Regions from separate parts of the Modestobacter sp. SYSU DS0875 genome, predicted to be linked through region 2. Evidence: predicted binding sites of a transcription regulator. Region 2 holds the regulator's gene; each other region holds the start of a gene.
The links. Region 2 encodes LexA, which represses DNA repair genes until DNA is damaged. Its sites were predicted from a motif close to TCGAACANNTGTTCGA; they were not measured.

Region 1 (5,227 bases), on a different contig from region 2:
GCACGGCCGGCTGCGGGTCGGCGCCATCGAGTGCTACGTCCGCTCCGACGACCACGGCCTGGTGTCCCAGGTGCTCAGCGACCGGCGGACGGCGAACGCCGAGCTGCGCCGCCTCGCGCCCGGGGTGCTGGTCAGCGGGCTGCCGCCGGAGGAGGTGCTCACCGTGCTGCGCGCGGCGGGATACGCCCCGGCCGGGGAGAACGCGGGGGGCGCGGTGCTGACCCGGCCTCCCCAGCCGCCGCGCGCGGCCGGCCGGCGCCCCGGTGGGTCCGCGCCGGTCGCGCCGCGCCCGCTGTCCGCGGACGACGTCGCAGGGACGGTGCGCGAGATCCGGGCCGGGGACGCGGCGCTCGCCGCCCGCCGCACCGAGCCGGTGCGCCAGGTGCCGGGGGTGACGACTGCCAGCACGCTGGAGCTGCTGTCCCAGGCGGTGCGCGAGAAGGTGCCGGTGTGGCTGGGCTACGTCGACGCGCAGGGATCGGGCAGCCAGCGGATGGTCCAGCCGGTGTCGCTGGCGGGGGGCTTCCTGCAGGGCTTCGACGAGGGTCGCGGGGAGACCCGCACGTTCGCCGTCCACCGGATCACCTCGGTCGCGCTGGCCGCACCGGAGGACACCGCCGGCTGACCACGGCGCCGACCCTGATTCCCCTTCCTGACCTCCGGAGGGATGATCAACGTCCCGCCCGGTGTTGCGCGGGACAGTTGGTCAGCGCAACCGGCCTCCCCGTACGGGTCGCCCGGCTGCGCCCAGAGCGAGGAGCGTGGGGATGACGGGACGCAGGACGGTCGCCGATCGGCTGGCAGCAGCGATGGGCGCGGTGTTGGGGACGGCAGAGCTGCCGCTGCGGCTGCGCGGCTGGGACGGATCGCTGGCCGGCCCGCCGGACGCCCCGGTGATCGCCGTCCGGTCCCGGCGGGCGCTGCGACGGCTGGCGTGGTCTCCGGGCCAGCTCGGGCTGGGCCGGGCCTACGTCGCCGGGGAGATCGACGTCGAGGGCGACGTCTTCGCGACCTTCGCCGCACTGAGTTCCGTCGGCCGGCTGGCCGAGACCGGCCCGATGGCCGCCCCGACCGTGCGCGAACGGCTGGCTCTGCTCGGCACCGCGCTGCGGCTCGGTGCGATCGGCCCGGAGCCTGCGCCCCCGGCCGAGGAGGCCGACCTCGGCCGGGCCGGTCGGCGCCACTCCCGAGCCCGGGACGCCGCGGCGATCAGCCACCACTACGACGTCGGCAACGACTTCTACGAGCTGGTGCTCGGCCCGTCGATGGTCTACTCCTGCGCGGTCTGGGAGTCCCCCGACGCGGGCCTGGAGGCCGCGCAGGAGGCGAAGCTCGACCTCGTCTGCCGCAAGCTGGGGCTGCGACCGGGCATGCGCCTGCTCGACGTCGGCTGCGGCTGGGGCTCGATGGCGATCCACGCCGCCGGCCGCTACGGCGTGGACGTCGTCGGCATCACGCTGTCGGAGGAGCAGGCGCGGCTGGCCCGCAAGCGGGCCGCGGACGCCGGGCTCACCGACCGCATCGACATCCGGGTGCAGGACTACCGCACGGTGACCGACGGCCCGTTCGACGCGGTCAGCTCCATCGGCATGGCCGAGCACGTCGGCCGGGACCAGCTGCCGGAGTACGTCGCGCAGCTGCGCGGCCTGCTGCGGCCCGGCGGGCGGCTGCTCAACCACGCGATCTCCTGGAACGCCGGGACGGCGACGTGGAACCCGGACAGCTTCATCGCCCGGTACGTGTTCCCGGACGGCGAGCTGCTGGGGCTCGGCGAGATGGTCGGCCTGCTGGAGTCCCGGGACCTGGAGGTGATCGACGTGGAGCCGCTGCGGCAGCACTACGCGCTCACCCTGCGCGCCTGGGTGGCCAACCTCGAGCAGCACTGGGACGCCGCCGTCGCCGCCACCAGCGAGGGCCGGGCCCGGGTGTGGCGGCTCTACATGGCCGCCAGCGCGCTCGCGTTCGAGAAGGGCGACATGGGCGTCAACCAGGTCCTGCTGCAGAAGACCGGCGGGGACCAGCCCCCGCTGCGCCGCACCGACTGGCTGTGAGGCCGGGCGCGTGTCCCGCGTGAGCATCCAGCAGCGGCTCGTGCCCGAGCTGACGTGCTTCGGCTGCGGCCCGGCCAACGAGCGCGGGCTGCAGCTAGCCAGCTTCCCCACCGAGGACGGCGTGGTCGCCGAGTTCCTGCCATGGGCGGAGCACGACAACGGGCTGGGGTTCCTCAACGGCGGCATCATCTCCACGCTGCTGGACTGCTCCAGCGCGGCGGCGGTGCTGCACGAGGCCGACCTCCGCGGGTGGGGTGCGCTGCCCGGCGCCGCGCTGCCCTACGTGACGGCGGGGCTGGACGTCCGCTTCCTGCGCCCCGCCCCGCTGACCGAGCCGGTGGCGCTGACCGCGGTGGTCACCGCGGCCGACGAGGCGGCGATGACCGTCGACGTCGCGCTGCTGTGGGACGGCAAGCCGCGGGCGACCGGGGTCGCGCACTGGAAGCGCTGGCATCCGCGCACCTGACCTCAGCCGTGGTGGACGGCTCTGACCCCTCAGCCGTGGTGGACGGCCTCGATGTTGTGCCCGTCGGGGTCACGCAGGAAGACGGCGTGGTAGCCGGGGTGGTACTCGGGCCACGCACGCGGCGCCGTGCAGCACCTCAGCGCCCGCCGCGCGGGCGGCGTCGTGCACCGCGTCGACGGCGGCCCGGTCGGGCGCGCGGAAGCCCACGTGCAGCTCCCGGGTCTCCCCGCCGTCGGCGGGGCTCAGCCAGAAGTCGGGCGCGCCGTCGGGGCCGCACAGGCCGACGACCGACTGCTCGCCGGTGGGGAAGCGCACCGCTTCCCGCAGGCCGATGGGCGCGAACGCCGCAGGTAGAACGCCACGGCCGCCTCGACGTCAGCGACCTGGATCCCCAGGTGGTCGAGCATGCCGGGACCGTAGCGCCGCCGCTGGCCGCTCGGGCACCCGTCGAACGCCAGTGGCCCAGAGATCTCCTGCCCTGGGGCCACTGGCGTCCAGTTCCGCACGGTCACGGCCGCTGCCGCGAGAACGTCGTACCTCGAACGTATGTTCGGGCCATGTCGCGGAGGTCGGGGTCGAGCGTGGTCGAGGGGTTGGTCCTCGACTGGACTCTCGAGCACCCCGTCGAGCCCTCCCGGTTGCCGGCACCCTGGCTGACCGACGAGGAGCTGGCCGAGGAGCTGCAGCGGGTGCAGCGGCGCCGCGCCCAGGACACCGCCTACGAAGCCGAGCTCATCCTCGCCCTGGCCGCCGACCGTCCCGGGTCGGCTGATCCGCCGCCGGACCATCCGGGTGCGCGACGGGCGGGGTGGACGGCGCAGCCGGCCGACGGTGAGGTGAGTGAGTTCTTCACCGCCGAGCTGGCCACGGCGCTCAACGTAGGGCGGGGGACGGCGGCGATCCGGCTGACCCGGGCGCTGGTGTGGCGGGACAAGCTCCCGGCCACCTTCGCCGCCCTGCGGGCCGGGGAGCTGGACGAGCGGCGGGCGCAGCAGCTGGCGGATGCGCTGAAGTCCACTCCCGCCGAGGTCGCCGCCCGCGTCGAAGAGCGGCTGCTGGCTGAGGCGAGTGACCTGTCGGTGTCGGCGGTGAAGAAGCGCGCCACCGAACTGGTGCTGCAGCTGGACGCCGACGCCGCCGAAGAGGCGCGGGCGGAGGCGGAGAAGACCGCCGATGTGCACCTCTACCCCTCGACCACTGATGGGCGGGCGGTACTGGCCGTGGACCTGCCCGCCGATCAGGCCGCCCAGGCGCACGACCTGTTCGACCAGCTGGCCCGGATGCTCAAGGCCGACGGGGACCCCCGGCCGATCGGTCAGCTGCGCACCCTCGTGGCCGTGGCGCTGATCCTCCGCCCCGCGGACCACGGGCTGCCGCTCGTGGCCGCGAACCTCACCATCACCGCGGCCTTGGAGGCACTGGAAGGCGGCAACACGCCGGGTGAGGTGAACGGGCTGCCGATCACCGCCGCGCACCTGCGCGACCTGCTGGCCCGCGTCGGTGCGCTGGGCCTCACCGCCCCCGACGGCGGCACGCTCACCTTCGCGATCACCGGCCCGGACGGCGAACTGCTGGCCACCATCACTCCCGCGGAGCTGGCGCGGCTGGCCAAGCGCGGCTGCCCGCAGCACCCCGACGAACCGTGCGACTGCCCGGTGCTGGGCCCGCCACCACCCACCGAGCGCTACGAGCCCACCGCGCGGCAACGGGCCTTCGTCACCACCCGCGACCGGCGCTGCCGGTTCCCCAACTGCGGCCAACGCGTCGGCTGGCACGACCTCGACCACGTCGTCCCCCACGCCCAAGGCGGCGCCACCGACTGCACCAACCTCTGCTGCCTGTGCCGCAGCCACCACCGGCTCAAGACCTTCGCCCCCGGCTGGCGGTTCGCCATGACCCCCGACGGCACGTTGCGGGTGACCACACCGTCCGGCGTCACCCGCACCACCCGACCGCCCGGCCTCCGGCCACGGGAGCCCCAACCCACCCAACGACCCGGCGGACCCGAGCCACCACCTTCCGGACCGACCGACGACCCACCGCCCTTCTAGCCTCACCCCTTGTGTCGCCGTGTCCGCATGCGACCGAGTCGACATGTGTCCTCGTCGACTCGGTCGCGAAGCGGGAGGTGTGAGACCGGGTACCGCAGGCCCGACCCGGAAGGACCTGTCGCCGTCCGGCGTTACCGTGGTCAGTCCGGCGCGCGTGCTGCGCCGCAGTCTCCGAGCAAAGGAACCCCCGCGTGAGCGACGGCCCCCTCATCGTCCAGTCGGACAAGACCCTGCTGCTCGAGGTCGACCACCCGCTGGCCAAGGAGTGCCGGGCGGCGATCGCGCCCTTCGCCGAGCTGGAGCGCTCCCCCGAGCACGTGCACACCTACCGGGTCACCCCGCTGGCCCTGTGGAACGCGCGCGCCGCCGGGCACGACGCCGAGCAGGTCGTCGACGCGCTGGTCCGCTACTCCCGCTACCCGGTGCCGCACGCGCTGCTGGTCGACATCGCCGACACGATGGACCGCTACGGCCGGCTCACCCTGGCCAACAACCCGGTGCACGGGCTGGTGCTCACCAGCACCGACAAGGCCGTGCTGGAGGAGGTCGTCCGCAGCAAGCGGGTGGCCCCGATGCTCGGCCAGCGCATCGACGCCGACAGCATCGTCGTCCACCCCTCCGAGCGCGGCCGGCTCAAGCAGGCCCTGCTGAAGGTGGGC
Region 2 (5,227 bases):
CTCCGACCGGATCGGCTCCTGGGGGCTGCGCGACTCCGCCGCGTACTGGCCGGTGTGGGTGTTCACCCAGGCCGGTGGGCGGGGCACCATCCTGGTGGTGCTCATCGGACTGGTGGGCTGGCTGTCCTGGCGGCACCGCACGGCGGTGCCGCTGGTCCGCGTCCTGCTGGCCCTGCTGCTGCTCACCGCGGCGGTCTACGCGGTCAAGTGGGGCACCGGGCGCACCGCGCCCGCCTATCCGGGCTCCTACTTCCACCGGGGCGGGGAGAGCTTCCCGTCCGGGCACGTGGCGAACGCCGTGCTGATGTGGGGCGTGGCCCGCTGGCAGGTCGTCGAGTACGGCCTGCACGCCCGGCTGCAACGAGCGGCCTGGCTGCTCAGCGTGCTGGGGCCGTTGGTCACAGGAGTGGCCATGGTGGCGCTGAACTTCCACTGGGTCACCGATGCAGTCGTGGGGGCGGCCGTCGGCGTCGTGCTCTTGGGCGTGGTTCATGCACTCGACGCAGTCGTGGTGTCACGCTGGGTCCGTGCCAGAGTGGGCCGGCCGCACGCGTAGCCGCGCCGGCCGCCGTTGCCTGGCGGACGGGGCGCTCCTCGCCCTGCCCGCGGCGGTCCTGCTAGCGGTCCTGCCAGCACCGGCGGCGCTCGCCGAGGAGGCCGCGCCGAGCACGCGCTGCACCATCACCGACGCGCGGCTGCCGGAGATCTCCGGCCTGGCCAGCGCCGGGGAGACGCTCCTGGCGATGAACGACGGTGGTGACCGGGCGGAGGTCCACGTCCTCGACACCACCTGCGCCGTCGCGGAGCTGCGGTCGGGGAGCGTCGACCCGTACGACCCCGAGGACCTCGCCCTGGCCGCGGACGGCACGGTGTGGCTGGCCGACATCGGCGACAACAACGCCGCCCGGGAGACCGTCGCGCTGATCGGGTTGCGCCCCGACGGGGGCACCACGCTGACCCGGCTCACCTACCCGGACGGGGCGCACGATGCCGAGGCGCTGCTGCTGGCGCCCGACGGCACGCCGTACCTGGTGACCAAGGAGGTGCTCGGCTCCTCCGGCGTGTACCGCCCGGATGCGCCACTGGCCGACGGGGCCACGGTGCCGATGACCCGGGTGGTCGGGCTGGGCTTCACCCTGACCGGCACGCCGGGTGGGCCGGTCGGCCGCGCGGGGCAGCTGCTGGTGACCGGGGGCGCGGTGTCGGCGGACGGGCAGCGCATCGCCCTGCGCACCTACACCGACGCCTACGTCTGGCCGCTGACCGGTTCCGACGTGGCCGGCGCGCTGTCCGGCGCGCCGGTCCGGATCGCGCTCCCCGACTCACCGCAGGGCGAGGCGATCACCTTCGCGGCGAACAACCGCGACCTGCTGGTCACCAGCGAGGGGCTGCCGGCGCCGGTGACCCTGGTCCCGGTGCCCGGTGAGCCCGCTCCGGGCACCGCCACCGTTGCGACGCCGGACGCGGGGCCCACCGGTGAGCTCGTGACCGCGGCCCCGGGCGTGCCCCCGGTGACGGCCGGGATCATCGCGGCTGGTGTGGCCACCGTCGTCGTCTGGATCGGGGGCAAGGTCCGCCGCCGGCGGGAGTGACCCCCTGCGGGAGTGACCCCCTGCGGGAGTGACCCCCTGAACCCCGCCTGCGGCGGGGCATGCCCAGCCGCAGGCGGTGGCCGGGGTCAGACCCGGCGCAGCACCGTCACGACCCGGCCGAGGACGGTGGCGTCGTCGCCGGGGATCGGCGCATAGGCGGGGTTGTGCGGCAGCAGCCACACGTGCCCGTCGCGGCGCTTGTACGTCTTCACGGTCGCCTCACCGTCGATCATCGCCGCGACGATCTCGCCGTTCTCGGCGGTGGGTTGCTGGCGGACCACCACCCAGTCGCCGTCGCAGATCGCGGCCTCGACCATCGAGTCACCGGTGACCTTGAGCATGAACAGCGTGCCCTCACCGACCAGTTCGCGGGGCAGCGGGAAGACGTCTTCGACCGCCTGCTCCGCCAGCACCGGGCCACCGGCGGCGATGCGGCCCACCAGCGGCACGTAGGTGGGCGCCGGGGCGCCCGCCTCGTCGACGCCACTGGCCGCACCGGCGGCGGCGAGTGCATCGGCCGAGGCGTCGGCACCGACCGTCGCGCCGTGCTCGCCCGGCAGCCGAACGTCCAGTGCGCGCGGCCGGTTGGGGTCGCGGCGCAGCCACCCCTTGCGCTGCAGCACCGAGAGCTGGTGGGCGACCGAGGAGGCGGAGGAGAGGCCGACGGCCTCGCCGATCTCGCGGACCGAGGGCGGGTAGCCCCGGCGTTCGATGGAGTCGCGGATGACCTCCAGCACCCGGCGCTGGCGCTGGGTGAGCCCGTCGCCGGCCTCGCTGCGGTCGGGGAACTCGCGCACGGCCGCGCCGCCGGTGTCCTCGGTGGCCTCCGCCGCCTGCCCGGCCGGGCGCCTGCGTCGGCTCGACCCCTTGCGCTCGTCCGCCGTCCGGCCGTCGACCGCCATGTGTCCTCCTCGTCCGGCTGCGCGCGCAGCTGCCCGGTGGCATCCCGCCTGCCGGGGCGGGGTGGGACGCCGTCGTGGTCTCCCTGCGCACGGTAGCGGCTCGGCGGCTGCGGTTCAAACACGTGTTCGAACACCCGCCGTGTCGGTGCGCTCCTGTCGGTGGCGTGCGGTAGACATCGCACAGACGTTCGAATCGAACAGGCGTTCGAGATCGCACCCGAGGGGTGCCTGCTGTGAGGAGTGCACCGATGGTCATCGCCGAGTACCCGGACACCACCGTCGCCCCGCTCCGCCCGCCGCTCCGGCTGGTCCCGCCGGCGCCCGTCGCGCGGATGGGGTCCGCGGGGCGGGTCGGACCCCGCCCGGCCCGGCGTCCACCGGTGCGTCCCGGTGGGCGGCCGGGGCCCTCGTCGGGGGTCGCGGTGGCGCGGCCCGTCCGTGGTGGCGACTGTGGCCCGCCCCGGGCTGCCGCTCCGTGCCCGTCGGCCGGGGAGTGGGCGGAGCTGCCGCTGCGACTCACCCGCCGCGGCCGGCGCGCGGTGGCGGCACTGTCGGTGGCGGTCGGCCTGGGGGTGGCGGTGGGCACGCTCGCGGTGGTCGCCGACGGGGAGCCCGCGCTGCAGCTGGCCGGCGCCGGCACGGTGGTGGTCCAGCCCGGCGACACGCTCTGGTCGATCGCCGGTGACCTGGCGCCGGACGAGGACCGGCGCGCGGTTGTCGACGCGATCCTCGATCGCAACGACCTCGAGGACGTCGTGCTGCAGCCCGGTCAGGTGCTCGAGCTGCCCTGATGAGGTGCGCCGGGCCCGTCGCCACGGGCCCCGGCTGTGACGCGTGGGTGCGCGAGCGGCGGGCGGGTCAGCTGCGGAACACGACACGCACGACAGGGCTTGCACACCTGTAGGGGTGGCCGTACGGTTCCACCACAACATCTAGTGCTTACACGGGTGTAAGTCGTCCACAGCCGTTCCACACGTTCTCCCCGGGCCATCCACCGGATGTCCCCGGAGCAGTCCACAGGAGCGGTCCACGGGTCGGTGTCCCACGGTGTCACAGCACCGCGGTGATCCCGGCCGCGACACCTCGGGAGGAGGTGGACCGACAGTGCGTTGCCCCTTCTGCCACAACCCCGACAGCCGCGTCATCGACTCGCGCGAGACCGACGAGGGCGCGACCACCCGGCGGCGGCGTTCGTGCCCCGGCTGCGGGCGGCGGTTCACCACCGTCGAGGAGGCGGTCCTCGCCGTCGTGAAGCGCAGCGGCGTGAGCGAACCGTTCACCCGCGCGAAGGTGGTCGCCGGTGTCCGCCGCGCCTGCCAGGGCCGCCCGGTCGACGAGCACCAGCTCGCGCTGCTGGCCCAGCAGGTCGAGGACGCCGTCCGCGCCACCGGGTGTGCCGAGATCCCCAGCCACGAGGTCGGTCTGGCGATCCTGGGCCCGCTGCGCGACCTCGACGAGGTCGCCTACCTCCGCTTCGCCAGCGTCTACCGGAGCTTCAGCTCCGCTGCGGACTTCGAGAAGGAGATCGCCGAGCTGCGGGCCGCCGTGCGCGCCCGAGCCGGTGGGTCACCCGCCGCCGAGGACGGGCCGCCGGGCGCGGCCGCCGGGTCCTGAGGACGCCGCCCCGAACTGTCACACCCCCCGACTAGACAGGTCTCGACGAGGAGACCGCACCGCACCACCCGGCTCCGGCACCCGCCGGCTTCCCCAGCCGCTCCGCCCGCACCGCCGCTCAGCTCGACGCCAGAGCACGAACACCAGGGAGCCCTCGCACGATGACCGAGACAGCCGACCGCCTCGCCACCACCCGGACCCGTCGCAGCCCGAAGGCGCCCACCCGGGGCAAGGGCCTGAAGGTCAAGCGCGTCTTCACCACCGCCGGTGTGCACCCCTACGACGAGGTGGTCTGGGAGCGCCGCGACGTCGTCATGACCAACTGGCGGGACGGCTCGATCAACTTCGAGCAGCGGGGCGTCGAGTTCCCGGCCGAGTGGAGCATCAACGCCACCAACATCGTCACCACCAAGTACTTCCGTGGTGCGGTCGGCAGCCCCCAGCGCGAGACGAGCCTCCGCCAGCTGATCGACCGCGTCGTGCTGACCTACGGTGCGGCCGGCCGCGAGCACGACTACTTCGCCTCCGAGGGCGACGCCGAGATCTTCGAGCACGAGCTCACCTGGATGCTGCTGCACCAGGTCTTCAGCTTCAACTCGCCCGTCTGGTTCAACGTCGGCACCGCCTCGCCGCAGCAGGTCAGCGCCTGCTTCATCCTCGCGGTCGACGACACGATGGACTCGATCCTGAACTGGTACCGCGAGGAGGGCCTGATCTTCAAGGGCGGCTCCGGTGCCGGCCTGAACCTCTCCCGGATCCGCTCCTCCAAGGAGCTGCTCTCCTCCGGTGGCACCGCCTCCGGCCCGGTCTCCTTCATGCGCGGTGCCGACGCCTCGGCGGGCACCATCAAGTCCGGTGGCGCCACCCGCCGCGCGGCGAAGATGGTCGTCCTCGACATCGACCACCCCGACATCGAGGAGTTCATCGAGACCAAGGCGCGCGAGGAGGACAAGATCCGCGCGCTGCGCGACGCCGGCTACGACATGGACCTCGGCGGCAAGGACATCACCAGCGTCCAGTACCAGAACGCCAACAACTCGGTCCGGGTCAACGACGAGTTCATGCGCGCGGTCGAGGAGGGCACCGAGTTCGGTCTGCGGGCCCGCTCCGACGGCTCGG
Region 3 (5,227 bases), on a different contig from region 2:
ACCGGTCCGGTGCTCGGCAACCTCGACCCGGCGCTGGAGCACGCCTGGCACCCGATCGCGCTCGCCGGCGAGCTGCGCGAAGGCGGGTACGTGCAGGTACGGCTGCTGGGGCGGAACTGGACCGTGCACCGGCGCGGCGGGGAGCTGCACGCCGACCCACCGGCGTGGGGCGTGGCCGAGCGGCTCGGGCTGATCTGGCTGGCCCCCGACGAGCCACGGGACCGGCCGCTACCGGTGCCCGAGGTCGCCGACCCGCGGTTCACCGCTGCCTGGCTCCCCCCGGCCCGGACCTCGGCGCCGGCCGGCCCGCTGCTCGACGCCTTCGTCGACGTCGCGCACGTGCCGTTCGTGCACGCCACGGCAGCCGGCCTCGACGCGGAGGTGCCCGACCAGCCGGTCGTCCGGGAGCCCGGCGGATTCTGCAGCAGTCGGGAGCGGGCCGTCGCGGACGGCGTGCTGCAGGCCACCTACGTGCACCGGGTCCCGTTCCAGCTGCTGCTGCGGCTCACCCCGCCCGACGGCGCGGGGACCACCGTCCTCACGGTGCTGCAGCCGGAGGACGCCGACTCGACCCGGGTCTTCACCTGCCTCTTCCTCGCCGACGCCGACGGGCGGCCGCTGCCGGCCGAGGTGGTCGCGGCCGAGGTGGCCGCCGAGCAGGCGGCGCTGGCCGAGGACCTGCGCCTGGTGGCGGGCACCGCCACCACGGGCCTGCCGTTGCTGCTGCGCGACGAGCTGCACGTGCGCTCGGACCGGCTGGGGGTGGCGCTGCGGAGGGTCCTGGCCGACTTCGTGTCCGAGTGCGCCGCCCTGGACCGGGCCGCTGAGGTGGAGCAGCGCGCGAGCGCCTGACCTCCGGACACCCGCGTCGGTGCGCTTGGATGACGCCGTGACCGAGGTGGGGCCGTTCGAGCGGGGGACCGATGGTCCGCGGGTGATCCTGGTCGGCGTCGACGGGTCACCGACGTCCCTGCGGGCCGCGTCCTACGCGGCGGGGCTCGCCCGGCGGCAGCGGTCCCGGCTCATCGCGGTCTTCGTGACCGAGGCGGTGCCGCCGATGGCGGGCTGGGTGCCGACCGCGCAGGCGCTGGTCCGGGACGCGGCGGCGGAGGTGGACGCCGAGCTGCGGGCAGAGCTGGGGCGGGCGGCCGAGCAGCTCGGCGTGGACGCGGAGTACCGCACCGCGCACGGCGACCCGGTCACCGAGCTGACCCGGATCGCCGACCAGCTGCTGGCCGACGCCGTCGTCGTCGGTGCTTCGGAGCAGGCCGGGCACCGGGTGGTCGGCTCGGTCGCGGTGCGGCTCGTGCGCCTGGGCCGCTGGCCGGTGACGGTCGTCCCGTGACGCGGGCGTGAGCATCGCAGCGAGCGCCAGCGAGTGAGGAGCGGAGCGGCCGCGGAACGGGACCAGTGCGGTCGTCCCGTGACGCGGGCGTGAGCATCGCAGCGAGCGCCAGCGAGTGAGGAGCGGAGCGGCCGCGGAACGGGACCAGTGCGGTCGTCCCGTGACGTGGGCGTGCGCATCGCAGCGAGCAGAGGCGCACCGCTGCCGCTCCTGGTCAACTTCTTGACGAGATCTGTGGACAGGCGACTGACCTGCACATTCGCCTGGTATCTGCGTCGCCTCAGCGATAGGATCGAACGCACGTTCGAATGACGGAAGGGGTGTTCGTGAGCGACTCGATGACGCTGGAGACCCCTGCGCCGAACGTGGTGGCCACGCTCCCCGACGACGAGGGTCTGGAGGAGCTGTTCGGGTCGCCGCTGTCGGCGGCGCTGGACGCGTTGGCGGCCGAGGACCTGCACGGTCTGACGAACGGTCAGACCCTCGATCGGACGGCTCTGCTGGTAGCGGCGCGGAACCGGTTGGACGCGGAGCTGACCCGCACGGTTCGGCACGCCGAGCTCACGCAGGCCGCGGAGCACGACGGGCTGAAGTCGATGCGGTCGTGGATGATCGGACACGTGCGGTTGGCCCCGGCCCAGGCGTCGCGGATCGTGCGGGCCGGGCGGGCGCTGGAGTTCTTTCCGGTGCTGGCAGCGGGGTTCGCGGCCGGTGAGGTGAGCGCGGCGCAGGTGAACGTGGTCGCGGAGAAGGTGGGCCCCGGTGAGGTGGCCCGGGCCCACGAGCAGGGCATCGACCTCGCGGAGTTCGACCAGACCTGGGCGGTGATCGCCGCCGGTGCGCCGCACGAGTCGCTGGTCACCGCGGTGCAGGCGTTCACCGACGCCCTGGATCCCGACGGACCCGAGCCGGACCCCACGGAGGGGCGGCGGTTCACGATGGTCAAGCACGCCGACGGCAGCGTCACCGGCCGCTTCGATCTGGACGCGGTCGGGGGCGAGAAGGTGCAGGCGGCGATCGAGTCCCACGTGCAGGCCGACCGTCCCATGGGCGACACCCGCACCCGGGTGCAGCAGAACGCCGACGCGTTCGTGCAGTTGTGTGACAACCAGCTCGCGTCGGGTGGCCTGCCGACGCTGCGGACGGTGAAGCCGCACGTGGTCGTCGGGGTGGACCTGGAGGACCTGGTCGACGATGCGGCCGGCCCGGGGGCTGCGCAGACGGGTTTCGGGGCGTCGATCTCCGCAGCCCGTGCCCGGTACCTCGCCTGCGACGGCAGCATCTCCCGGATCGTGATGGGCCCCGACGGGGTGCCGCTGGACCTGGGGCGGGACCACCGGGTCGTCACCCCCGGGCTACGCCGGGCCGTCGAGCGCCGCGACAAGGGCTGCGTGTTCACCGGCTGCGGTGCCCCGACCTGGTGGTGCGACGTGCACCACCTCATCCACTGGCTCCACGGCGGCGAGACCAGCCTGACCAACTCCGCACTGCTGTGCGAGCGCCACCACACCAAGGTCCACCACGGGTTCCGGGTCGAGCGACAACCCGACGGCCGATGGCGCACCTTCCGGCCCGACGGCACCGAGATCCTCATCGGACCACTGCTCACCTGATGCAGCACCGCTGCGGACGGGTCGGTCCTGACCGACCCGGCACCGCGCTGCCCGCCGCCAGAATGCACACGGCGGCTGCGAGGATCGCCGCGTGCCCGAGCCGACCACCACCTCCCTCGACGTCGACGCGCTCGCGGGGCGGACGTTCGACGCCGTCCTGTTCGACATGGACGGCACGCTGATCGACTCGATGAGCGGTGCGCTGGCCGCCTGGGACACCTGGGCCCGCGAGCACGACGTCGACCCGGCGGTGCTCGCCGAGCTGGGCATGGGCGGCCGCCCGGCTGTCCAGGTGATCGGGCAGCTGCTGACCGCCGAGCGGGTCGCCGACGCGCTGGCCCGCATCGAGCACCTGGAGATCGAGGCGGCCGCAGAGGGCATCGCCGTGCTGCCCGGCACCGTCGATGCGCTGACCGCCCTGCCCCCGGAGCGGGTGGCGATCGTGACCTCGTGCACCCGCACCCTGCTCGCTGCCCGGCTGTCCGGCTCCGGGCTGCCCCGGCCGCGGGAGGTCGTCACCTTCGACGACGTCCAGCACGGCAAGCCCGCCCCCGACCCGTTCCTGCTCGGCGCCCAACGGCTCGGATTCGACCCGGCCCGCTGCCTCGCGGTCGAGGACGCGCCCGCCGGGCTCGCCTCCGCCCGCGCCGCCGGGTGCACCACGCTCGCCGTGGGCGACACCCACCGGCCCGACGAACTGGAGGCGGACGCGCACGCGCCGGACCTGTCCCATCTGCGGTTCGTCGTGACCCCCGACGGCATCACCGTCGTCGGCAACGCCTGATCCCGGCCGCACCGGGCTCCGCCTCCGGGTGGACGCGCGGCTCACCCCGCAGGACGACGACGACACGCCGTCCGCTGCCTACTGTCGGCAGCATGGACCCGACGGCCCTCGAGCGGCTCGCGGCCTGGCTGCGCCGGCACCCGTTCGCCGTCGACAGCGGGCTTGCGGCGCTCTTCTTCCTGTTCACCACCGCCCTCGGCGCGGGGTACGCAGGCGACGCGGGGCTCGTCCTCGGCTTCCTGCTGAGCGTCCCGCTGGCCTGGCGCCGCCGGGCGCCCGTGCCGGCTGCCGCAGCCGTCGTCGTCCTCTGCCTGATCCAGCTGCTGACCTACTCCACCGACCTGCTCGCCGCGGACCTCGCCGCACTGGTGATGGTCTACGCGCTGGCCGCCTACGCACCCCGCTGGGCGTCGAAGGCAGGGCTGGCCATCGGGCTGGTCGGCGCCGTCCTCGCCGCGCTGCGGTACTACACCGGTTCGTTCGACCCGCAGTCCCTGATCATCGTCTCCGGAGCCATCGGCGTCTCCGTGGTCGCCGCGTGGGCGCTGGGCGACCTGCGCCGGGCACGGATGCAGCGGATGGCCGGCTTGGAGGAGCGCGCCCGGCTGCTGGAGCTGGAGCACGAGCAGGAGATGCGGCTGGCGGCCCAGGCCGAACGCGCCCGGATCGCCCGGGAGATGCACGACGTCGTCGCCCACTCGCTGTCGGTGGTGATCGCCCAGGCCGACGGCGGCCGGTACGCCGGGCAGGCCGACCCGGCGGCCGCCACCGAGGCGCTGGAGCAGATCTCGGCGACCGGCCGGCAGGCCCTCACCGACATGCGCAAGCTGCTCGGCGTGCTGCGCGAGGGCGACGGGCAGGAGTTCGCCCCGCAGCCCGACGTCGCGGCGATCGACGACCTGGTGGCCGACGTCGCCGCCAGCGGGCTGGACGTCGACCTGCTGGTGGAGGGCTCCCCGCAGCCGATTCCGGCCGGCGCGCAGCTGGCCGCCTACCGGATCGTGCAGGAGTCGCTGACCAACGTCCTCAAGCACGCCGGCCCGGCCGGCAAGGCGTGGGTGCGACTGCACTGGCGGCCGGACTGCCTGGAGCTGTCCGTGCTGGACGACGGGCGCGGCGCCGCCGCGGCGATCGCCGTCTCCGACGGCCAGGGCCAGGGCCTGCTGGGCATGCGCGAGCGCGCCGAGCTGCACGGTGGCCGACTGACCGCCGGGCCGCGACACGGCGGGGGGTTCGGCGTGCACGCCGTCCTGCCCTACCGTTCGGCCCGATGAGCAGCACATCTGCCGACGGCCCCATCCGCGTCGTCCTCGTCGACGACCAGCAGCTGGTGCGCGCCGGCTTCCGCATGGTGATCGACTCCCAGCCCGACCTCACGGTGGTGGGCGAGGCCGGCGACGGCGCCGCGGCGGTGGAGCTGCTGCGATCGACGCCGGCCGACGTCGTCCTGATGGACATCCGCATGCCCGGCACCGACGGGATCGC

Region 1: the regulator LexA is predicted to act here: its motif matches at 3,056-3,071, upstream of ACI79Y_RS02660 (DUF222 domain-containing protein).
Region 3: the regulator LexA is predicted to act here: its motif matches at 1,638-1,653, upstream of ACI79Y_RS16985 (DUF222 domain-containing protein).

Annotation. Positions count from the first base shown of each region.
Region 1 is NZ_JBJHAH010000003.1:139,997-145,223, forward strand. It holds gene ACI79Y_RS02640 (helicase-associated domain-containing protein) at 1-625, shown strand, start outside; gene ACI79Y_RS02645 (class I SAM-dependent methyltransferase) at 768-2,051, shown strand; gene ACI79Y_RS02650 (PaaI family thioesterase) at 2,092-2,517, shown strand; gene ACI79Y_RS02655 (hypothetical protein) at 2,587-2,832, opposite strand; gene ACI79Y_RS02660 (DUF222 domain-containing protein) at 3,075-4,568, shown strand; gene ACI79Y_RS02665 (DNA repair helicase XPB) at 4,760-5,227, shown strand, end outside.
Region 2 is NZ_JBJHAH010000001.1:59,804-65,030, forward strand. It holds gene ACI79Y_RS00275 (phosphatase PAP2 family protein) at 1-556, shown strand, start outside; gene ACI79Y_RS00280 (hypothetical protein) at 528-1,592, shown strand; gene lexA (transcriptional repressor LexA) at 1,679-2,494, opposite strand; gene ACI79Y_RS00290 (LysM peptidoglycan-binding domain-containing protein) at 2,743-3,285, shown strand; gene nrdR (transcriptional regulator NrdR) at 3,599-4,108, shown strand; gene ACI79Y_RS00300 (vitamin B12-dependent ribonucleotide reductase) at 4,270-5,227, shown strand, end outside.
Region 3 is NZ_JBJHAH010000034.1:23,035-28,261, reverse strand. It holds gene ACI79Y_RS16995 (Rieske 2Fe-2S domain-containing protein) at 1-852, shown strand, start outside; gene ACI79Y_RS16990 (universal stress protein) at 890-1,345, shown strand; gene ACI79Y_RS16985 (DUF222 domain-containing protein) at 1,672-2,958, shown strand; gene ACI79Y_RS16980 (HAD-IA family hydrolase) at 3,050-3,742, shown strand; gene ACI79Y_RS16975 (sensor histidine kinase) at 3,835-5,016, shown strand; gene ACI79Y_RS16970 (response regulator) at 5,013-5,227, shown strand, end outside.